Regions from separate parts of the Magnetospirillum sp. 15-1 genome, predicted to be linked through region 1. Evidence: predicted binding sites of a transcription regulator. Region 1 holds the regulator's gene; each other region holds the start of a gene.
The links. Region 1 encodes PhoB, which activates phosphate uptake and scavenging genes when phosphate is short. Its sites were predicted from a motif close to TNTCATAAAACTGTCA; they were not measured.
Positions count from the first base shown of each region.

Region 2: CP958_RS23210 (UDP-2,3-diacylglucosamine diphosphatase) is a predicted target of PhoB. The motif match lies at 3,945-3,960, and genes of this name have one in related genera.
Region 3: CP958_RS18030 (Na/Pi cotransporter family protein) is a predicted target of PhoB. The motif match lies at 5,563-5,578, and genes of this name have one in related genera.

Region 1 covers NZ_FXXN01000019.1:123,662-131,518, reverse strand. Annotated here, with positions in the region: gene CP958_RS05585 (glycosyltransferase) at 1-273, shown strand, start outside; gene hpnD (presqualene diphosphate synthase HpnD) at 279-1,148, shown strand; gene shc (squalene--hopene cyclase) at 1,169-3,124, shown strand; gene CP958_RS05570 (nucleoside phosphorylase) at 3,266-3,916, shown strand; gene hpnH (adenosyl-hopene transferase HpnH) at 3,866-5,014, opposite strand; gene phoB (phosphate regulon transcriptional regulator PhoB) at 5,191-5,913, opposite strand; gene phoU (phosphate signaling complex protein PhoU) at 5,910-6,605, opposite strand; gene pstB (phosphate ABC transporter ATP-binding protein PstB) at 6,607-7,386, opposite strand; gene pstA (phosphate ABC transporter permease PstA) at 7,394-7,857, opposite strand, start outside.
Region 2 covers NZ_FXXN01000028.1:394,189-402,045, reverse strand. Annotated here, with positions in the region: gene CP958_RS23235 (peptide chain release factor 3) at 1-675, opposite strand, end outside; gene CP958_RS23230 (hypothetical protein) at 738-926, shown strand; gene CP958_RS23225 (SagB/ThcOx family dehydrogenase) at 901-2,499, opposite strand; gene CP958_RS23220 (hypothetical protein) at 2,577-2,942, shown strand; gene CP958_RS23215 (YegS/Rv2252/BmrU family lipid kinase) at 2,953-3,885, opposite strand; gene CP958_RS23210 (UDP-2,3-diacylglucosamine diphosphatase) at 4,046-4,882, shown strand; gene CP958_RS23205 (glycosyltransferase family 1 protein) at 4,810-5,856, shown strand; gene CP958_RS23200 (HAMP domain-containing methyl-accepting chemotaxis protein) at 5,857-7,533, opposite strand; gene CP958_RS23195 (glycosyltransferase family 39 protein) at 7,786-7,857, shown strand, end outside.
Region 3 covers NZ_FXXN01000026.1:535,196-543,052, forward strand. Annotated here, with positions in the region: gene CP958_RS18005 (DNA polymerase III subunit chi) at 1-59, opposite strand, end outside; gene CP958_RS18010 (glycosyltransferase family 2 protein) at 119-1,057, shown strand; gene CP958_RS18015 (leucyl aminopeptidase) at 1,322-2,788, opposite strand; gene CP958_RS18020 (leucyl aminopeptidase) at 2,792-4,300, opposite strand; gene CP958_RS18025 (lysylphosphatidylglycerol synthase transmembrane domain-containing protein) at 4,414-5,409, opposite strand; gene CP958_RS18030 (Na/Pi cotransporter family protein) at 5,604-7,256, shown strand; gene CP958_RS18035 (hypothetical protein) at 7,328-7,633, shown strand; gene amrS (AmmeMemoRadiSam system radical SAM enzyme) at 7,641-7,857, opposite strand, start outside.

The DNA.
Region 1 (7,857 bases):
CTGGTCTTCGTCGCGCCGCCCCTGCTGGCCATGCGCAACGGCGGCGGCGCCTCGACCGGCGCCCTGGCCTGGGCGGCCCTGACCATCGCCTATTATCCCATGGTCCGCTATTACCGCCTGTGGCCGTTCTGGGCGCTGGCCCTGCCCCTGGTGTCGCTGTTCTACCTGGGCGCCACGCTGCATTCCGCCTGGATGTACTATGGCGGCAAGGGCGGCGAGTGGAAGGGCCGGGTGCAGGACACCCACGGCCAGGGACAGGGAGCGGAATCTTGAACGCCATGAGCCCCCCGGCCTCCGAGTCCTTCGCCATCGACCCGGCCCAGTACGAGATGGTGGCCGCCATGGTGCGCGCCTCGGGCACCTCGTTCTACTGGGGCATGCGTCTGCTGGACCGCCCCCGGCGCTACGCCATGTACGCGGTCTATGCCTTCTGCCGCGAGGTGGACGACATCGCCGACGAGCCCGGCGACCCCGAGGTCAAGCGCGCCCAACTGGCCGAGTGGCGGGTGGAGTTGGACCGGCTGTATGCCGGTGCTCCCACCCATGCCATCGCCAAGGCGCTGGTGGGGCCGGTGGCCCGCTACGGCCTGCCCAAGGAGGATTTCCTGGCGGTGATCGCCGGCTGCGAGAGTGATGGCGAGGGCGAGATGGTCCGCCCCACCATGGCCGAGCTGGAGCTGTACTGCGACCGGGTGGCCTGCGCCGTCGGCCGGCTGTCGGTGCGAGTGTTCGGGCCTCTGCGGCCCAAGTCCATCGAGACCGCCAATGCTACCGGCATGGCGTTGCAGATGACCAACATCCTGCGCGACGTGGCGGTGGATGCGGCCATCGGGCGGCTTTATCTGCCCGACGAGTTGCTGACCAAGCATGGGATCACCAGCCGCGACCCCATGGAAGTGCTGGCCCATCCCAATCTGGTGGCGGTGTGCCGCGAACTGGGCGGGAAGGCGAGGGGCTATTTCCAGGCCTCGGATGCCGGCCAGACCGAGTGTTCCAGGGCCGATATGCGCCCGGCCACCCTGATGAAGGAGATGTACCGCGAGATCTTCAAGCGGGTCGAGGCCGAGGGCTTTGTGCCGCGCGATCCGCCGGTCAAGGTTTCGAAAGCCTTCAAACTGTGGTGTATTCTGCGCCACGGTTTGCTCTGAGCCATTTTTGAGGTCGAACAGTGTCTCCCAGCGAAATCAATCCCCGTGACTTCAACTCCGCCGCGTTCCGCGATCCGCTGGAGCGGGCGGTCAACGAATCCGCCGAGGCCCTGCTCAAGCAGCAGCGCGAGGATGGCCACTGGGTCTTCAATCTTGAAGCCGACGCCACCATCCCGGCCGAGTACGTGCTGTACCTGCACTACATGGACGAGCGCGATCCGGACCTGGAAAAGCGCATCGGCGTCTACCTGCGCGATATCCAGGAGGAGCACGGCGGCTGGCCGCTGTTCCATCGCGGCGATCTCAACATCAGCGCCTCGGTCAAGGCCTACTTCGCCCTGAAGGCCATCGGCGACGACGTCGACGCGCCGCACATGAAGAAGGCGCGCGAAGCCATCCTGGCCCATGGCGGCGCGGCGACGGCCAACGTCTTCACCCGCACCCTGCTGGCGCTGTTCGGGCAGATTCCGTGGAAGGGCGTGCCGATCATGCCCGTGGAAATCATGCTGCTGCCCCGCAGGTTTCCGTTCCACATGGACAAGGTCAGCTACTGGTCGCGCACGGTGATCGCGCCCCTGACCGTGCTGATGACCCTGCGGCCCAAGGCCCGCAACCCGCTGGGCATCCACATTCAGGAACTGTTCGTCACGCCGCCGGAGAAGGTCACCAACTGGTATCTGGAACCGGTGCGTTCCAACTGGGCCTATCTGTTCCGCGGCATCGACATGGTGCTGCAGAAGGTCTACCGCTTCTTCCCCAAGGGTATTCAGAAGAAGGCCATCGACAAGGCGGTGGCCTTCGTCGACGAGCGCCTGAACGGCGAGGACGGGCTGGGCGCCATCTTCCCGGCCATGGTCAACGCCGTGTGGATGTACGACGTACTGGGCGTGCCGGCGGACGATCCCCGCGTGGTGATCGCCAAGCAATCCATCCGCAATCTGGTGGTGGACGAGGGCGATCGCGCCTGGGTCCAGCCCTGCCTGTCGCCCATCTGGGATACGGCGCTGGCCACCCACGCCATCCTCGAGGTGGGCACCCCCGAGGCCAACGCGGCGGCGCGCAAGGCCGCCGACTGGATGGTGGCCCGCCAGATCACCGACGTGGTGGGCGACTGGGCGGTGCGCCGCCCCGGCCTCGCCCCCGGCGGCTGGGCCTTCCAGTACAACAATCCCCACTATCCCGACGTGGACGATACCGCCGTGGTGATGGCGGCTCTCGACCGCATCGATCCGGTGGCCTATGCCGAGCCCATCGAGAAGGGCAAGGTGTGGGTCCAGGGCATGCAGTCCGAGGGCGGCGGCTGGGGCGCCTTCGACGCCGAGAACACCTCGTATTACCTCAACCACATTCCGTTCGCCGATCACGGCGCCCTGCTCGACCCGCCCACCGCCGACGTGTCGGCCCGCTGCGTCTCGGTGCTGTCGGTGCTGGGCGAGCGCGGCAAGGACAAGGTGGCGCACGAGGGCGTGGACTATCTGCTGCGCGAGCAGGAAAAGGACGGCTCGTGGTTCGGCCGCTGGGGCACCAATTACGTCTATGGCACCTGGTCGTCGCTCTGCGCGCTGAACGCCGCCGGTCTGCCCCATGACCATCCGGCCTTCAGGAAGGCGGTCAAGTGGCTGGAAGCCAAGCAGCGCGACGATGGCGGCTGGGGCGAATGCGGCCGGTCCTACTGGGACGACCAGCCGAGGGGCGAGGGCGGTCCCTCCACCCCGTCGCAGACCGCCTGGGCGGTGCTGGGCCTGATGGCGGCGGGCGAGACCAACAGCCCGGCGGTGGCCAAGGGGATCGACTACCTGATCCGCACCCGCAACGCCGAGGGCCTGTGGGACGAGGAGCATTACACGGCGGTGGGCTTCCCCCGCGTGTTCTATCTGCGCTACCACGGCTATCGCCAGTTCTTCCCCATTTGGGCCTTGGCCCGTTACCGCAACCTGACCACCGGCAATGCCGGGCCGGTGATGCACGCGCTTTAAGGGGAGATATCGGGCTATCGCCCGAGCCCATCCGGGGCCATGCCCCGGACCCCCTTTTGATTTATAAACAAAAGAGAGGTCTGGAGGCATCGCCTCCAGCCGGGGCCGGGGCGGGAGCCCGGCTCCCCACGGGAGTTCGGTATGAAAATCGGCGTTATCGTCGGCATGAACAGCGAGGCCGCCCTGCTGCCTGCCGGTATCCCGGTGGGCGCGGCGGGCGGCGTCACGCGGCGGGTGACGGAACTGGCCGAACGTCTGCTGGCCGAGGGCGCAGAGGGCCTGCTCAGCTTCGGCATTGCCGGCGGTCTCGATCCGGCGCTCAAATCCGGTGATCTGGTGGTGGGCAGCGCCGTCCGGTGGGAGGGCGAGAGCTTCGCCGCCGATGCGGCCTGGGCCTCGCACCTGCTGGCGGCCATTTCCTCGGCGCGGGCCGGAACTGTCGCGGCGGTGGGCCGCATCGCCGCCACGCCCGAGGCCAAGCGCGCCCTTTATCAGGATGGCGGCGCGGTGGTGGATATGGAAAGCGGAGCCATGGCCAGGGTATGCGCCCAAGCGGGAAAGCCCTTTGCCGTGCTGCGCGCCGTGGCCGATCCGGCGGGCCGCGGCCTGCCCAGATCGGTGTTCGTGGGGCTGGCCCCCGACGGCTCCGCCCGGCCGCTGGCCGTCATGGGGGCGCTGCTGCGCCGCCCATGGGAATTGCCGGGGTTGATCCGGGTCGGCCTGGACAGTCAGGCCGCCCTGTCAGCCCTGCGAGACGCGGTGAAGGTTGTTGGCCCGACCCTCGGAATGTAGCGTTTCCAGGTTCTTGGCCATCAGTTCTTCGTAGTTGTTGATCGCCGGACGCTGCTTGTCCAGCGGCAGGTCGGGGGCGAAGGGGCCCTCGGTGCGGGGGCCACGCAGCGCCACCATGGCAGCCTTCAGCGGATGGCTGATGGTGTCGGTGACGGCGGTCGCCTCATAGCCCGAATGGACCATGCAATCGGCGCACTTCTCGTACTTGCCGGTGCCGTAGGAATCCCAATCGGTCTCTTCCATCAGTTCCTTGTAGGTCTTGGCATAGCCCTCGCCCAGCAGGTAGCAGGGACGCTGCCAGCCGAACACGTTGCGGGTCGGATTGCCCCACGGCGTGCACTGGTAGGTCTGGTTGCCGGCCAGGAAGTCCATGAACAGGGACGACTGGGTGAATTCCCACTTCTTGCCCTTGCCCAGGCGGAACAGCTTGCGGAACAGCTCCTTGGTGGCGCGGCGGTTGAGGAAGTGCTCGGTATCGGGCGCCCGCTCGTAGGCGTAGCCGGGTGACAGCGTAATGCCGCCGACGCCGATGGACTTGGTGTAGTCGAAGAACTCGGCCATGCGCTCGGCATCGGCGTTGTTGAACAGGGTGCAGTTGATGTTGACCTGGAAGCCCTTGGCCTTGGCCGCCTTGATGGCCGAGACCGCCTGGTCGAAGGTGCCTTCGCGCGACACGGCGCGGTCGTGGTCCTCGCGGTTGCCGTCCAGGTGGACGGTCCAGGTGAAGTTGGGGTGCGGCTTGAAGGAATCGAGCTTCTTTTCCAGCAGCAGGGCGTTGGTGCAGACGAAGACGATCTTCTTGCGGGCCAGGGCGCCCTCGACGATCTGGTCCATTTCGCGGTGCAGCAGCGGCTCGCCGCCGGCCAGCACCACCACGGGGGCCGGGCACTCGTCGATGGAGGCCAGGGCGTCGGCCACCGAGATGCGGGAATTCAGGATGGCGTCGGGATAATCGATCTTGCCGCAGCCCGCGCAGGTGAGGTTGCAGCGGAACAGGGGCTCCATCATCAGCACCAGCGGATAGCGCTTATTGCCGGAAAGGTGCTGGCGCACGATGTAGGAACCGATGCGCAGCGACTGGTGCAGGGGGACGGCCACGGGCTGGACTCTATTGTTGCCTCGAATGCGCCCCCGTCACCGGGAGCGGGCGGATCATACAGGCGTGGCTTGGAAAGTTTCAACAGTTGAAGGAGTGTGGGCTTTATGGGGCTGCGGGGATATCGCCCCCCTTTTCCGTCATGGCCGGACCTGTTCCGGCCATGACGATATACGTGTTAGGCCGCGTCCTCGTTGTCCAGCGCGTAGCCGGCGGCGCGCACCGTGCGGATGATGTCCACCTCGGTGTCGCAGTTGAGCGCCTTTCTGAGGCGGCGGATGTGGACGTCCACGGTGCGCGGCTCCACGTAGATGTCGGGTCCCCACACGGCGTCCAGCAATTCCTCGCGCGAGAACACCGTGCCCGGATGCTGCAGGAAGAACTGCAGCAGGCGGAATTCGGTGGGGCCGAGATGGATGGCCTTGCCGCCCCGCGCCACCCGGTGGGCGGCCAGGTCCATGGTGATGTCGCCCCAACTGATCTGGCCCTTCTGGCTGACCGGCTGGGCGCGGCGCAGCAGGGCGCGGACGCGGGCCATCAGTTCGGGCAGCGAGAACGGCTTGGTCAGGTAATCGTCGGCGCCGGTGTTGAGGCCCCTGATCTTGTCGCCTTCCTCGCCCCTGGCGGTCAGCATGATGATGGGCAGTTCGCGGGTCGAGGGCTTGCGGCGGATCTGGCGGCAGATCTCGATGCCCGACAGCGAGGGCAGCATCCAGTCCAGCAGCACCAGATCGGGCTTGCGCTCGGCCAGGGCGGTCAACGCCTCCTCGCCATCGCCGGCCTCGGCGACGCGGTAGCCTTCCTTTTCCAGGTTGTAGCGCAGCATGGTGGCCAGCGCCGCCTCGTCCTCCACGACGAGGACCAGGGGCCTGGAGGCATTGGCGGTATCGCGGGCGGTCATTCCTGGGCTCCGAGGGAAGCGCCCTTGGGCCGGTCGCCCTTGGGCTGGGTGCCGAGAATCTGGAAGTGCAGGGTCTCGGCGATGTTGGTGGCGTGGTCGCCGATGCGTTCCATGTTCTTGGCGATGAACAGCAGGTGGGTCGAGGCGGTGATGGTGCCGGGGTCTTCGGTCATCTGGGCGATCAGGTCACGGAAAACGGTATTGTAGAGGGAATCCACGTCCTCGTCGCGCTCCCAGACGCGGATGGCCTTATCCAGGTCCCGATCCACATAGGCGTCCAGGATATCCTTGAGCAGAGCCTGCACCAGCTCGCCCAAGCGGACCACCCCGCCGGTCTTGGGCGTGGGGGGGAGCTGGTTGAGCACCATGGCGCGCTTGGCCAGATTGGCGGCGTAATCGCCGATGCGCTCGATCTCGCCCGAGATGTTCAGCGCCGCCACGATGTGGCGCAGGTCACCGGCCATGGGCTGGCGCAGGGCCAGCAGGCGGACCGCGAAGCTGTCCACCTCGTGATCCAGCTCGTCGATACGGGCGTCGCTGTCCACTACCTTGTGGGCCAATTCGTCGTCGCGCCGGGACAGGGATTGCAGCGCCGCCCCCAACTGGGCCTCGGCCAGCCCGCCCATGCGGGCGATCATGCCCGACAGATGGGCCAGTTCGTCGTCATAGGATTTGACGGTGTGTTCGGACATATCAGCCGAACCGCCCGGTGATGTAGCCCTGGGTCAGGGGCTCGCGGGGGTTGGTGAAGATTTCCTCGGTGCCGCCCACCTCGATCAGCTTGCCCAGGTGGAAGAAGGCGGTGCGCTGCGACACGCGGGCCGCCTGCTGCATGGAGTGGGTTACGATGACGATGGTGTAGTTGTCGCGCAGTTCGTCGATCAGCTCCTCCACCTTGGCGGTGGCGATGGGGTCCAGCGCCGAGCAGGGCTCGTCCATCAAGATTACCTCCGGGCTGACGGCGATGGCGCGGGCGATGCACAGGCGCTGCTGCTGGCCGCCCGACAGGCCGGTGCCGGATTCCGACAGGCGGCTTTCCACCTCGGCCAGCAATCCGGCCTTTTCCAGGCTGTTCATGACGATTTCGTCCAACTCCGCCTGATCGCGGGCCAGACCGTGGATGCGCGGTCCATAGGCGACGTTGTCGTAGATGGATTTGGGAAAGGGGTTGGGCTTCTGGAACACCATGCCGACCCGGGCGCGCAGTTGCACCACGTCCAACTGGCGGTCGTAGACGTCGCTGCCGTCGAGCTGGAGAGTGCCCGAGACCCGGGCGCCTTCCACCATGTCGTTCATGCGGTTGATGCAGCGCAGGAAGGTGGACTTGCCGCAGCCCGAAGGCCCGATCAAGGCGGTGACCTCGCCGGCCGGAATGTCCAGGTCGATGTCATGGAGCGCGTGCTTGTCGCCGTAATGGACGTTGAGACCGCGCGCCGAAATCTTGGACGTACCACGGGGAATGAACTGATTCATGATCGGGCTACCACCGGCGTTCGAATTTCTTGCGGAGCATGATGGCGGCCATGTTCATGACCACCAGGAACAGCAGGAGCACCATGATGGCCGCCGAGGTCTTCTCGACGAAGGCGCGCTCCGAGCTGCCGGCCCACAGATAGATCTGCACCGGCAGCACCGCCGAGGGGTCCAGCGGGCTCTTGGGGATGTCGACGATGAAGGCCACCATGCCGATCATCAGCAGCGGCGCCGTCTCGCCCAGGGCGCGCGCCATGCCGAGGATGGTGCCGGTCAGCATGCCCGGCATGGCCAGCGGCAGGACGTGATGGGCGACGATCTGCAGCGGCGAGGCGCCCAGCCCGGCGGCGGCCTGCCGGATGGAGGGCGGCACCGCCTTCAGCGCGGCGCGGCCGGCGATGATGATGGTGGGCAGACAGATCAGCGCCAGCACCAGCCCGCCCGCCACCGGCGACGAGCGCGGCAGGTGGA
Region 2 (7,857 bases), on a different contig from region 1:
CAGACGGTCGGCGGCGGCCTTTCCCACCGCCTCGTCCAGCTTGGGGGACTCCAGCGAGGCGTCGACGCTGATCTCGGCGATGTGGTCGCCGCGGCCGGGGTCGAACATGATGACGCGGTCGTTGACCAGATCGTAAACACCCTTCAGATCACGCCCCATGCCGATGGGCCAGGTGACGGGCGACACGTCCAGCGCCAGGGTCTTCTCCACTTCGTGCAGCAGGTCGAAGGTCTCGCGGCCCTCGCGGTCCACCTTGTTGACGAAGGTGATGATCGGCACGTCCCGGAGGCGGCAGACCTCGAACAGCTTGAGCGTCTGGGTCTCGATGCCCTTGGCGGCGTCCAGCACCATCACCGCCGAATCCACGGCGGTGAGCGTGCGGTAGGTATCTTCGGAAAAGTCCTCGTGGCCGGGGGTGTCCAGCAGGTTGAAGGACAGCCCCCCATACTCGAAGCTCATCACCGAGGCCGACACCGAGATGCCGCGCTCCTTCTCGATGGCCATCCAGTCCGAACGGGTGCGGCGCTGCTCGCCTCGGGCGCGCACGGCACCGGCCATCTGGATGGCGCCGCCGAACATCAGCAGCTTCTCCGTCAGCGTGGTCTTGCCGGCGTCGGGGTGGGAGATGATGGCGAAGGTGCGCCTAAGCGCGATGGCGTCGGAGAGTGTGCTCATGGGGCTGGGTTTTCGCGCCAAGCGGTGCAAGAATCAAGCGGATTAGGTTGGAGACTTCGGCAATGCGCATCGACCTCGCCCCCGATCTGGCGTCCCGCCTCTATACCGTCGCCCGCCAGCTGGGCCGCGATCCGGCGGAATGCGCCCGCTCCGCCGTCCTGGCCTTCGTCCAGGACTGCGAGGAGGCGGCCCAAATGCGGGCGCAACTGGCCGGCGGCCAATGGGTCAGGGCGGAGAACCAGCCGGACTGAGATGCCCATAGGCCGGCCGCGTGGCGATGCGGGTGTCCTCCACCGCGCCGCCCACCGTGAAGTGGTAGAGAGACTGCCACGGCCCTCCGCCCGGCGGCAGGCCCAGAAGATCGTGGACCTCGTCGTCGTGATAGCAGCCGATGCCGGTGCCCGACAGACCGGCCGCCGTGGCTTCCAGATAGAGCACCTGACCGATCATCCCGGCCTCCCAGAACAGGCGGCGATAGGCCCATTGCCCCTCCTCCGCCAGGGTGCGGTCGAAATCGGCCAGCATGCCCAGCGAGAAGGCGCCGCGCCCGGCGATGCTCTGGGTGCACGACACCTCGGTGGCCACCCACGAGAAATCGCCATCGGCAAGGCGATAGAGCGGCAGGTCGGGAACGGCCCTCTCCCACAGGAAGCGGCGATCGCAATCGGCCCGCAACCGCTCCCGCGCATCGGGGTCGCGGACCAGGGCATAGAGACCGGGAGCCATCCCCTCCACCCGATGGACGAACAGCACCAGCGACAGCCGCGCCGCCCAGGGCCACGAACGCCACGGTACCCGCCCCTGGTCGGGCAGGGTGGCGGCCAGCAGGCGCAGGAAGGCGTCGCGCCCCATGCCGGTGACACCGTCCATGGCCTGGGCGCTGCGGCGGCGGCGGATGATGGCGCCGGCCGCCTCGTCGCCGCCCGGCAAAGGCGGGGACGGGAACGAGGGCGGCGACGGGGCCGGTGGGGTGAGCGGCTTTTCCGACCGGGCAAGGGCCTGGCCGATCACCTCCCAGACCTCGTGGTCGGGACTCAGGACGTTGGCCTCGCCCGCCCATTCCCCGGTCACCGGCCGCAGCACGGGTTCGGCCAGGGGCACGGGCGACACCAGGGCGATCAGGTCGGGATGCTCGGGCTCGAAGCGATGACAGGATTCCGGGCGGTCGAGGCCGAGCAGCGCCGCCAGATCCTCGTCCCCCGGCGCGGTCAGGGCGCGGAGGTGCCAGCCCAGGCAGGCGGCGGCATAGGATGCGGCGGCCAGGGCATGGCCGGCGTCATGCTGACAATAGCGGAGGGCGCGCTCGCCATACTTCCACGCTTCCCGCCAGGGAATGGACGACAGGGCCAGCAGAAAGGCGCCGGGCGGCAGGGCGGCGGGCATCGCATCCAACCGGCACCGCTCCTCCAGGGCGTGGTGGAACGGGGCGTAGTGGTAGAGGCCCGGCCCCCGGCCGATCCCCGCCAGCGGCGGCAGGATCACCCAGCCTTCGGTGGGATGGAGGTTGCCGCTGCTGGGATTGTTGCGCAACGCCCAGCGGGCCTCGCCCACTTCCTTCCAGGCCGACAGACCGAGCGCCAGCTCAAGGAACAGGCCCAGCCCGTCCGGATCGAGGGGAGCCGGCGCGCATTGCTCCAGAGCCCGCAGCGGCGGGGTTTCGGCCCCCTGGCGCAGGGGCAGGGCGATGCGCCGCGCCCCGGCGAAGGCGCGGAAGGGATCGGGCTGGGTCTCCCAGTCGAGGAAGCCCGGCCCCCGGGCATAGCGGCGGCTGAAATGCTTGGTGCGGACGTGGTAGGCGGCGATGTGGTCCAAGGCGTCATCCATCTCCGTCTTTTCCCCTTGCTGTCCACACCATATATTGGAATGAAGCCAGCCTGGATCACCCCCGAGTACCGTCGACCATGGCCACACCTCCCCCTACCGACCTTGCCGGCGAACGATTGGTGCGCAAGACGCCCGACCGCATCCTGCCGCTCGACGAAAGCGATCAGGAGTATATCCGTACCGGTCTGGAAGCGGTGCAGGAGGCGTTCGGCATCGCGGCATTGCCCGACGCGCCCCTCGCCCTGATGCCGGGGCGGACGCTGATGCGGCTGCTGGTGGATCTGCGGGCCAGGCTGCGTCCGCGCAATCCCGACCAGACCGCGGCCTGGGGCCGTCTGGCCGGGGCCATCCTGGTGCTGGACACGGCCGGCGAATTCGCCACCCAGCACTCCCTGGCCGAGGAACGCCGCCGCACCATGGAACGGGACGATCTGGAGGATTAGGGCCAGAGGATCAGGGACAGATAAGGTCCACCGTCTCGTCGGCGATGGAGATTTCCGCCGGCAGACGGGCGACGATGTCGCCGTCACCCTGGACCGGGGCGCCGCGCGGCCCGGTAATCAGAATATTGCGGGCCGACACCACCCTCACCTCGGGCAGGCCCGGCAGCTTGCCCAGCGGCAGGGCGATACCGTAGCGCAGCATGCCCGCCATGCCCGGATTGGGCAGGATGCACAGTTCCAGCATGGGCGCCGCCAGATCGGCGTCAGGGGCGGCGATGAACGGCCCGCCGTAGAAGCGGCCCTTGCAGGCCACCACCATGCGCGCCTCGTACTCCACCCCGTCGGCGCGGACGGTCAGCTTGGGAAAATCGTAGCCCACCGCCTGGCGCAGGCTTTCCACCACATAGGCCAACTTGCCGGCCCGCCGCTTCAGGGCGGTGCTGACGCCTTCCACCACATGGGCGTCGAGGCCGGCGCCGGCCATCAGCAAAAAGCGCCGCCGGTTGGCCAGCCCCACATGGATGCGCCGGGCCGGGCCGAAGGCGACGGTGCGCGCCACCTGCTCCACATCGTCGGGATCGAGCCCGATCTCGCAGGCCAGCACGTTGGCGGTGCCCAGGGGAATCACCCCCAGGGCCAGCCCGCCCTGCCCCGCCCCCAGACCGTTCAGCACCTCGTTGACCGTGCCGTCGCCGCCCGCCGCGATCACCGCGTCGAAATCGTCGGCGCTGGCCAGGGCGGCGAAATCCTCGGCATCGCCGCGCCGGCCGGTCTCGCGGCAGGTGACCTGTCCGCCCAGCCCCGTGATGGCCGTCATCACCATGTCCAGCAGCCGGCGGCGGCGGCGGCCGGCGGTGGGATTGTGAATCACCAGGACCCTACGCGGCGCCATGGCGGTTTGCGTCTCGGGAACGGTCAGGCAGGCGGCTTGATCGACTGTCATGGGAACGGTGTATAGCGCGCCGCCAGACAAAGCACGGTGAATTATTTGTTACCGATAAACTTCAATTATATTAAATAAGCTGATCACAGTAACAATGAATGTGAGGCACAGACATATATAGGATATTAGTTCCATAACATTGACTTCGGATGATTGCCCGATGAACGCCAGTCTCGACATCAAGAGGCGTTACAGGACCATCTGGATTTCGGATATTCACCTGGGTACACGCGGCTGCAAGGCCGACGACCTGCTGGATTTCCTGAAAAGCACCGAGTCCGAGACGCTTTATCTGGTCGGCGACATTATCGACGGCTGGCGGCTCAGGCGCTCGTGGTATTGGCCGCAAAGCCACAACGACGTGGTGCAGAAGCTGCTGCGCAAGGCGCGCAAGGGCACGCGGGTGGTGTTCGTCCCCGGCAATCACGACGAGTTCGCCCGCGACTATCACGGCCTGCTGTTCGGCGACATCCAGGTGGTGACCACCATCTTGCACCAGACCGCCGACGGACGGCAGTTGCTGGTCCTGCACGGCGACGCCTTCGACGGGGTGGTCAAGCACGCCAAATGGCTGGCCCATCTGGGCGACAGCGCCTACACCGTGGCCCTGGCGCTCAACCACTGGCTCAACGTGGCGCGGCGCGCCCTGGGCTTTCCCTACTGGTCGCTGTCGGCCTACCTGAAGCACAAGGTCAAGAACGCGGTGCAGTACATCGCCAGCTTCGAGGAGACCATGGCCGACGAGGCACGCCGCCACGGCGCCGACGGCGTGGTGTGCGGCCACATCCACCACGCCGAGAAGCGGGACGTCAACGGCATCCTCTACTGCAACGACGGCGACTGGGTCGAAAGCTGCACCGCCCTGGCGGAAGGCTTCGACGGCACACTGGAAATCATCCGCTGGCTGGAGGTCGAGGGAAACACATGCGCATACTCGTCGTCACGGATGCCTGGCTCCCTCAGATCAACGGCGTCGTCCGCACCCTCGACACCCTGAGGGCCGAGCTGGAGCGGACCGGCCATGAGGTGGTCATGGTCACCCCCGACCGCTTCCGCACCCTGCCCTGCCCCACCTATCCGGAAATCCGCCTGGCGCTGAAGCCCGGCCGCAAGCTGGCGGCGATGATCGAGGCGGCGCAGCCCTGCGCCATCCACGTCGCCACCGAAGGCCCGCTGGGCTGGGCGGCGCGGCGCTACTGCCGGCGACGGCGCATTCCCTTCACCACCGCCTACCACACCAAGTTCCCGGAATACATCAAGGCGCGCTTCGGCGTGCCACTGCCCCTGTCCTACGCGCTGATGCGGCGTTTCCACGATTCCTCGTCCCGCGTCATGGTGGCGACGCAAGGCATCGAGGACGAACTGGCGGGGCGCGGCTTCCGCAATATCGGCCGCTGGTCGCGCGGCGTGGATACCGAACTGTTCCGCCCCCGCCCCGAGGCCAAGGGCGAAGGCGGCCCCTTCGCCGGCCTGTCCGGCCCGGTATTCCTCTATGTGGGTCGGGTGGCGGTGGAGAAGAACATCGAGGCCTTCCTGGCGCTGGACCTGCCCGGCTCCAAGGCGGTGGTGGGCGACGGGCCGCAAGCCGACGAGATGAAGCGCCGCTTCCCCGAGGTCCATTTCGCCGGAGCCCGCTTCGGCGAGGATCTGGCCCGGCACTACGCCGCCGCCGACGTCTTCGTGTTTCCGTCCCGCACCGACACCTTCGGGCTGGTGCTGCTGGAGGCCCTGGCCTCCGGCCTGCCGGTGGCCGCCTACCCGGTGCCCGGTCCCAACGACGTCATCGGCCGCTCGCCGGCCGGAGTGCTGCACGAGAATCTGGAAAAGGCGGCCATCGCCGCCCTGTCCATCGATCCCGCCCTGTGTCGCGCCCACGCCCTGGACTTCTCGTGGGAGGCCTGCACCCGGCAGTTCCTCGACAATCTGCGCCCCTTCGAGACCGGGGTATGGCGGGCGGTGGCGGCCGAGTAGCTAGCCGGCCCGGATTCCGTCGAGGAAACGGACCACCTCGTCGCGCAGATGGCCGGAATTCCCGGCCAGTTCGCCGGCCCCCGACAGCATCTGGCGCGATGCCGCCCCGGTGGCGGTCGCCGCCTGGGAGACGCCGGCGATATTGACCGACACGTCCTGGGTTCCCATGACCGCCTGCTGGACGTTGCGGGCGATCTCGCAGGTAGCGGCGCTCTGCTGATCCACCGCCCCGGCGATGCCGGCGGAAATCTCGCGCACCTGCTCGATCACCTGCCCGATGTTGCGGATGGCGTCCACGGCGCGGCGGGTCTCGTCCTGCACCGCGCCGATCTGGGTGCCGATCTCCTCGGTGGCCCTGGCGGTCTGGTTGGCCAGATGCTTCACCTCGTTGGCGACCACGGCAAAACCTTTTCCCGCCTCGCCGGCCCTGGCCGCCTCGATGGTGGCGTTCAAGGCAAGCAGGTTGGTCTGGGACGCGATATCGGTGATCAGGCCGACCACCTGATCGATTCGCGCCGCCGCCGCCGCCAGCCCCTGGACCATCTGGTTGGTACGCCCGGTCTCCTCGGCGGCCTGATGGGAGATGGATGCCGCCTCGGCCACCCGGCGGCCGATCTCGGCGATGGAGGACGACAGTTCCTCGGCGGCGGCGGCCACGGTCTGTACGTTGACGGTGGCCTGCTCGGCGGCGGCGGCGATGGTGGTGGCCTGGACCTGGGCCTGACCGGCGGCGGCCGACACGCCCTGGGACGCCGCCTCCATCTGGGTGGCCTGGGCCGAGACGCCCTTGACCAGCCCCATCACCCGCATCTCGAAGGAATCGGCCAGTTCCAGCATGCCGCGCCGCCGTTCCGCCTCGGCCCTGGCCTTGGCCTCCTCCTGCTCCCTCTTGAGGGCGGCGACGCGGATGGCGTTGTCCTTGAACACCTGCACCGCCTTGGCCATCTCGCCGATCTCGTCCCTCTGCCCGATGGCCGGAACGGCCACCGTGGTGTCGCCGGCCGCCAGGGCATCCATGGCCCGGGTCATGGCGGCGACGGGCCGGCTGATGGAACGGCTGATGGTCAGGGACAGGAGCAGCCCCAGCGCCACGCTGAACAGGCCGGCGATGATCGAGGCATCGATGGCCGATTCGATCCGCTGCATGGCGTCGGCCTCCACCTCGGCGGCCACGCGGTGGAAATTCTGGGCGAGGTCGTCGCCGACCGCGTCGAGCCGGTCGGCGACGGCCCCGGCCGCCGCCGCCGCGGTCTCGGACTCGGCGACGCCCAGGGACGGGGCACGGCCGCCGGTGACCTTGATCCTGGCGGCTTCCACGGCGTATTGGCCGAGCAGCCGGCCCAAATCCTCGATCTTGGCCAGACGCTCGGGAGCGGTGGTCTTGGCGCGCAGCGTATCCAGGCTGTGACCGGCCGTCGCCAGCGCCTCGCCGGCGGCCTTCAGCCTGCCCTCGTCCCCGGTGGCCAGGGCCATCCAGATCAGCATGCGCCCCTGGAAGATCTCCTTTTCCAACTGCTCGACCATGGCCTGATTGCCCATCAGCCGGAGAGCCCGGCCGGATTCCCGGGAGGTCACCTTGCCGGAATAGACGCCATAGCCGGCCAAGCCGGCGATCAGCATCACCAGGAGCCCGAATCCCATCATCAGTCGGGCGACGATCTTCATATTGCCCAGCATGGCGCACGCCTCTTTCGTCCACCCGGCGACGCCGGGCTCGCATCAGCCCCCTGATCGCGCCGAGGCTAGCCCAAAGGGTGGGGAGGCGCGCCATTACAAAGGCGTAAGATCGGCCATGGAGAGCACATGGCTGATCCGCAAATTTTCAGCGTCTGGATCGGCACAGCCGCCAAGGAGGGAGGCGCCCCTTGACCGGGCGGGCCGCTTCATGCTGTTGATGCCGATCCCCACGTCTGCACGGATCGCCCCATCGTGGAACGACTGACCGGCGGTATCCGCCCCTATCTCCTGCTTTCGCTGCTGTCGCTGTTCCTCTACCTGCCC
Region 3 (7,857 bases), on a different contig from region 1:
TTGGGCAATGCCTGTTCGAGCGGCAGGCGCATCAGGTGATAGAAGCCGATCTGGGTCATGCCCCACATTTACCATGGGAATGGCGTTCCGGCGAGCCGTGGGTATAATCCCAGCCGTCATGAAGATCGCCGTGATCATTCCCAGCTACAAGGTGACCCGCCACATGGAGGCGGTGCTGGCCGGCATTCCCCGATCCGTCACCCATATCCTGGTGGTCGACGATTGCTGCCCCGACGGTTCGGGCGAGGTGGCGGCCAGGGTCGCCGATCCGCGCGTCGAGGTGATCCGCCATGCCGTCAACAAGGGCGTCGGCGGCGCGGTGGTCACCGGCTATGTCCGCGCCCTGGAACTGGGCTGCGACATCTGCGTCAAGATGGACGGCGACGGCCAGATGGACCCGGCGGAGCTGCCCAGGCTGATCGAGCCGCTGGCTTCGGGCCGCGTCGATTACACCAAGGGCAACCGCTTCCGCCACCTGCCCGAGCTGAAGGCCATGCCGCCGGTCCGCCTGATCGGTAATTCGGCGCTGTCCTTCCTGGTCAAGGCGGCGTCGGGCCAGTGGGGAGTGATGGACCCCACCAACGGCTACACCGCCATCCATCGCCGGGCGCTGGAGGAATTGGACCTGGGCCGTCTGGCCGAGCGCTATTTCTTCGAAAGCGACATGCTGATCCAGTTGGGCATGGCCGGATTGCCGGTGGAGGACGTGGCCATGCCCGCCCGCTACGGCGACGAGGAATCCTCGCTGTCGGTGGTCAGCGTGCTGCGCGACTTCCCGCCGCTGCTGCTGAGGGGCTTCCTGAAGCGCCTGCTGTTCCGCTACTTCATCAGCGACTTCACCATCGCCTCGCTCTATCTGCTGATCGGCGTGCCGCTGCTGGCCTTCGGTCTGGCCGAGGGCATCGGGCAGTGGATCGCCTCGCTGGCCAGCGGCGTGCCGCGCACCGCCGGCACGGTCATGCTGGCCGCCATGCCGACCATCCTGGGCTTCCAGTTGCTGCTGCAGGCCATCGCCCACGACGTCCAGTCGGCGCCAAGGGCCCGTCCCGGGTCATAGCCGCCTTCCGACCACGGCTGTCCGGTTTAATTTGAGGCGGCCGGACCGGAGTCATAAGACACGGAGAGCACGGATGCGGCGCTTCGCACCGCTCGCGGATGAACACGGGCATGGCAGTTTCATAATCCGTGGCCGCGAAGCGGCATCCGGGTCCATCCGTGTCTATGAACGGCTGGACCCCGCCTTGGCTCAGCCCCTCGAACCTTTCGCCGAAAATTAAACCGGACAGCCGCGCCTTCGAGCCTTCGTGGTGTGTCCTTGCCCCTACCCGCCCGCCAATGCGTCGAACAGCCTGACCCCATATCCCGTCGCCGACTCGGGGCACAGCGGATCGTCCTCGTCGGCGAATTCCCGGCCCGCCATGTCGATATGGGCCCAGGGCAGACCTTCGGGCACGAAATGCTCGAGGAAACGGGCCGCGTCGTCGTTGTCGGGCACGTCGCCCCAGGCGCAGTGCCTGAGATCGGCGATGTCCGACTTGATATCCTCGTCGCAGGCCTTGGTCAGCGGCAGCCGCCACAGCGGCTCGTCCTCCGCCTTGGCATGCCTGAGCAGCCGCTGGGCCAGCGGATCGTCATTGGCGTAGAGACCGGCGTATTCAGCGTCGAGTAATTCCTCGGTGGTGCCGGTCAGCGTCGCGATGTCCACCATGGCGGCGGGCTTGAGAGTCGCCGCCGCCCAGGCCAGGGCATCGGCCAGCACCAGACGGCCCTCGGCGTCGGTGTCGATCACCTCGACGCTCTGGCCCGAGAAGGACATGACCACGTCGCCGGGCCGCTGGGCCGAGCCCGACGGCATATTCTCGGCCAGGGCCAGCACGCCGCAGACATGGGCCTTGGCCTTGCGTCCCGCCACGGCGCGGATGGCGCCGGTCACCGCCGCAGCCCCGGCCATGTCGGCCTTCATGGCGTCCATGTCCTCGTCGTCGAATTTGATGGTGATGCCGCCGGTATCGAAGGTGATGCCCTTGCCCACCAGGACCAGCGGCCTGCCCTCCGCCCCCTTCCAGCGCAGCAGCACCAGCCGGGGCGGCCGGGCGCTGCCCTGTCCCACCGCCGCCAGCAGGTTGAGGCCCTGATCCCGGATGGCCGCCTCGTCCAGCACGGTGACCTCGACCCCCAGGGCGGTCAGCAGACGGGCCCGCTCGACGAAATCCTGCGGCCCCAGGGCGTTGCCCGGCTCGTCGGTGAGGTCGCGGGCCAGGAACACCCCCTGGGCCACCGCCTCGCGGGCCGCGAAAAGCCGCTCCGCCTCTTCCGGCTCGGCGCAGGCGATGACCACGCTTTCCAGCACCGGCTGGATATCGTCCTCGTCGTCGGGATCATATTTGGTGCGGTATTTGGACAGCGGGCGATAACCCTTGAGCCGCAGGCCATAGGCCAACTCCGCCACCTGATCGGGCGGCAGGTCGACGAACACGGTGACCGCCTTGGCGCGGCTCTCGTCCAACTCGTCCAGCAGGGCACCGCCTATGCGGCGCAACTTCTTGGGTGTGAGCTTGCGCCCCTTGCCCAGCCCGAACACCACCAGGAGGTCGAGCGGCGGCCTGGGCGCCAGCAGCAGTTCCGTCTCCTCGGCATCGCCGTCGAAATCCAGGCGCTTCAGCGCCCTGGACAGGGACCCATCGCCGTCCAGGGCGGTAAAGGACGGCGTGGCGAGACGCCCCCGCCACAGCCCGACGGCGATGGCGCCGTCGGGCGTGGCGGGACGGGAGCGGAACGTGATGCGCAAGGGCTACTTGCCCCCCTTCTCCTCGTAGAAATCGGCCACCAGCCGGTCCAGCAGGCGCACGCCGAAGGCGGTGGCGCCCTTCGGGCAGGTGGCGGCGTCCTTCTTGCTCCAGGCCATGCCGGCGATGTCCAGGTGGGCCCAGGCCACGTCGTTGGTGAAGCGCTTGAGGAACTGGGCGGCGGTGATGGAGCCGCCTTCCCGGCCGCCGACATTCTTCATGTCGGCGATGTCGGACTTGATCTGCTTGTCGTAGGACTCGCCCAGCGGCAGACGCCACAGCTTCTCGTCCACCGCCTTGCCGGCGGCGGTAAGCCTGTCGGCCAGCTTGTCGTCGCTGGACATCAGGCCGGCGTATTCATTGCCGAGGGCAATGATGATGGCGCCGGTCAGCGTGGCGAGATCGACCATGAACTTCGGCTTGAAGCGGTCCTGAGTGTACCAGAGGGCATCGGCCAGCACGAGACGGCCCTCGGCATCGGTGTTGATCACCTCGATGGTCTGGCCCGACATGGAAGTCACCACGTCGCCGGGGCGCTGGGCGGTGCCCGACGGCATGTTCTCCACCAGCCCGACCACGCCGACGGCGTTGACACGCGCCTTGCGCCCGGCCAGCGCGGCCATGGCGCCGATCACCGCGCCGGCCCCCGCCATGTCCCATTTCATGTCCTCCATGCCGGCGCCCGGCTTGATGGAGATGCCGCCGGAATCGAAGGTGACGCCCTTGCCGACGAAGGCCACCGGCGCCTCGTCCTTCTTGGCGGCGTTGGACCAGCGCATGACCACCAGCTTGGACTCGCGGTCCGAGCCCTGGCCGACGCCCAGCAGCGAGCCCATGCCCAGCTTCTTCATCTGCTTCTCGCCCAGCACCTCGACCTCGACGCCGAGGTCCTTGAGGCTCTCGGCCTTCTCGGCCAGGGATTCGGGGTGAATGACATTGGCGGGCTCGCTCACCACGTCGCGGGTCAGGAACACCGCGTCGGCCACCTTGTCCAGGGTGACGAAGGCGCCCTTGGCATCGGTCGCCGCGTCGGTCAGCAGGGTCAGCTTCTTCAAGGAGGGCTTATCCTCCTTCTTCTGCTTGGTCATGTACTTGTCGAAGCGGTACGAGCGCAGGCGGGCGCCCAGCGCCGCCTGGGCGGCGAACTCGGCCGGCGACAGCGGCGAACCGGGGATGACGTCCAGCGTCACCGCCACGTCGGCGTCGCCCGAAGTCTGCAACTGGCCGACCACGGTGCCGCCGAAGGCCTGCGCCGCCAGGGCGTCCAGATCCTTGGCCTTACCCAGGCCGACCAGCAGCACGCGGGTCAATTCCAGCCCGGCGGGGGCGAGGATCAGCAGCGTCTGGCCCTTCTTGCCCTCGAAGCGGCCCGAGGCGGCGATGGCGCGGCTGATGCCGCCCTTGGCCTGGGCGTCGAGCGCCTGGGCGGCGCCGGTCAGCACCTTGCCTTCAAGGATACCGACGGCGATGGCGCCGGTGGTGGGCTGCGACGGCTTGGAAAAGGCGATCTTCATGGACATCCTCGCGGCTACGGACATTGGGATGGATTCACTTGTCCCAATGTAGCGCGCTGAGCCGGGAAGGAAAGGGGGTATGCCAAATTCAGGCGATCGGCGAACCGGATAAACTAGACGTTTTCCGCCTGCCGCTCCGCCTCTTCCTCGGCCTCTTGCTCCATGTGCTCGATCTCGTCGGTCTTCAGGTGGTCGCCGGACATCAGCCAGACGACGCCGCCGGGCAGGGCGGTGGCCAGATTGCCCAGGCCGAACAGGATGGAGAGCACCAGGGCCGAGTGGGCCTCGACGCCGATATAGCCGAAGGCGGCGACCATGGCCGTCTCGCGCAGGCCCCAGCCGGCGATGGAGATGGGAAGCGTCATGATCAGGATCACCGGCGGCACCAGCACCAGGCAGTCGATGATGTCGATGCCGAGCCCCAGCCCCTTGCCCAGGCAGTAAACCTGCAGCGACAGATTCACGTGGCCGATGATCGCCACGATCAGGGTGGGACCGCCCCATTTGGCGCTGAAGAACAGCCGCCTCGTGTCGCCGGCCAGATGGTAGAGGCCGCGCACCACCCGCATGTGATGCAGGCGCTGGGGCAGCCGGTCGAGCACCGACAGGAACAGGATGCCGAGAACACCCAGCACCGACAGGGCCGGAAACACCCACGAGCCGGGAATATTGGGGACCCGGGCCAGCAGCAACGGCTGGGTGGCGGTGACCAGCAACACGAGGCCCAGCACGGTGGCCACCCGCTCCAGCATCACCGAATTGACGCTGGCCGCCAGCGCCAGACCCGACCGGCGGGCCTTCCACATGCGCACCGCGTCGCCGCCCACCGCGCCGGGCAGCACGATGGAGAAGAAGATGCCGATGTAATAGACGATGAAGGCCTGGACGGCGGTGAATGCCGCCTTCAGGGCACGCAGCACGATCCACCAGCGAAAGGCGCCGATGCCCACCTGGATCAGCCCGAGCAGCAGGGTGAAGACCAGCATGGTGGGATCAAGCGTCTTGGCCTGGGTCCAGGCGGACGCCAGATCGACCTTGGAAAACACGAACCAGATCAGTCCGATTGAAAGTCCCCCTTTGAGGACCCACGGCAACCAGCGCTTCACCATATGTCTCGAAATCCATCAGGACGAGAGGCGGGAAGCTTTACCACATTCGGCGGGAATGTGAATACGGCCGATGCGGGAAGCCCGCTCTCGCGCCCATACCCGCCCTACATCCAAAATATGATATCGATGCGATATCGTTTTGTCGTATAAATATGACAGTTTTATGACAAAGAGACCCGCGGGAGGCGCCGGCGATGTCCGAGATACTGATCCTCGTCAACCTTCTGGGAGCCGCCGCCCTGCTGCTGTGGGGGCTGCGCATGGTCGGAACCGGAATGACCCGGGCCTTCGGCTCGCAGTTGCGGCGCGGAATCGCCCTGGCTTCCAACGACCGGGTCAGGGCGATGTTCGCCGGGCTGGGGGTGACCCTGGCGCTGCAAAGCAGCACCGCCACCTGCCTGATGACCGCCTCGTTCGCCGGGCGCGGCCTGATGAGCACCGCCATGGCCCAGTCGGTCATGCTGGGGGCCAATGTGGGCACCAGCCTGATCGCCAAGCTGCTGACCTTCAATGTGGCGCCGCTATCGGCCTTTCTGGTGCTGGCCGGCGTCATCCTGTTCCGCTCGGGCGAGGGACGGCGGCGCCATCTGGCCCGCATCGCCATCGGTCTGGGCCTGATGCTGCTGGCGCTGCATCTTCTGGACGGCGCGTCGGAGCCCATCCGCGAATCGGCCCGACTGCGCCGGGTGCTGCACGACCTGGACGGAATCTGGCTGGCCGGGCTGGTGGTCGCCGCCCTCCTGGCCATGATGGCCCATTCCAGCGTCGCCTCCATCCTGCTGATCCTGCCGCTGGCGGCCAAGGGCGCCTTTGGCCTGCCCTTCGGCATCGCCCTGATCCTGGGCGCCAATCTGGGCAGTGCCCTGGCCCCGGCGCTGGAGGCCGGCCACGACAAGCCGGCGGCGCAGCGGATTCCGCTGGGCAACCTGCTGCTCCGCGCCACCGGCTGCCTTCTGGTGCTGCCGTGGCTCGACACCAGCGCCGACCTGCTGCGCCACCTGGGCGACGATCCGGCCACCCGGCTGATGAATTTCCACATCGTCTTCAATCTGGCCCTGGCGGTGCTGTTCCTGCCTCTGGTCGGCCCCATGGGAAGGCTGCTGACCCGGCTGCGGCCCGACGAAACCGCCGCAGAGGACCCCAAGCGGCCGCGCTACCTGGATGAAACGGCGCTGGACATTCCCGCCGTCGCCATCAGCGCGGCAACGCGCGAGACGCTACGCATCGGCGACACAGTCGATGGCATGCTCCGCCTCAGCCTGGACGCCCTGCGTTCCAATGACCCGAAACCACTGGCCGAGATCGGACGGCGCGACGATGTGGTCGACGCCCTGCACGAAGCGGTGAAGCTGTATCTCAGCCGGCTGCCCAATGACGACCTGGACGCGGCGGAGCGGATTCGCAGCAGCGACATCATGACCTTCGCAATCAACCTGGAGCACATCGGCGACATCATAGACATCAACCTGAAGGATCTGGCGGAGCGCAAGATCAAGAACCACCTGTCGTTCTCCCCCGAGGGCTTCGCCGATATCGACGCCATGTTCGTCCAGACCCTGGCCAAGCTGCGGCTGGCCATGAGCGTTTTCGTCTCGGGCGATGCCAAGCTCGCCCGGCAACTGGTGGAAGACAAGGTGGAGCTGCGGGCGCTGGAGCGTAACGCCACCGAAGCCCATCTGGCCCGCATCCGCGACGGCCGCAAGGAGAGTATCGAAACCAGCGCGCTGCATCTCGACATCCTGCGCGACCTCAAGCGGATCAACGCCCATATCCTGTCGGTGGCCTATCCCATCCTGGAACAGCGGGGCGAATTGGAGGAAACCCGCTTGCGGCCCCAACTGCAGTAATAGCCGCCGCCGCAATGGGCTTGTCAGCAAGACGGTGGTATACAGCATCATCCGCTCAATGAGGTGTCCCCATGGTCCGCCGCCTGCTCGTCATCTCGTTCGTCCTGTCCGTCGCCGCGCATCCGGCGCTGGCCTGGTCCACCTCCTCGGTCCCGTCCGGCATCCCCTCCGGGCGCGAACTCGCCGAACCCGACGAACGGGTCGAGGCGATGACCGGCCGCTCCGAGGATGGCAGCCCCAACCGCGGGCGCGCCTCGGACGGCCGCGCCGATCATGGCGGGTGGTCGTTTTCCCTGACTCCGGGGGCCGGCGGTTCTTCCTTCGGCGACGCCCCCCGCGTCAACGGCCTGTCTCCCGATCGTCCCGGCCGGTACTGAACAGGCTTCAGCGCTCGAACCTGACCGGCTGCCGCTTGCGCCCCCAGGTGCCGGGCCGGGCCTCGAAGCGGCCGGGCAGAAGGGTGCCGCAGGCGCGGCAATGCCCCTCCGGGGTCAGCGCCCAGGTGGACAGTTCGTACCAGTCCCGCCCGATCAGCAGGGCGCCGCAGCCGGAACAATAGGTTCCGCCGCCCGCCGGATCGTGGACGTTGCCGGTATAGACA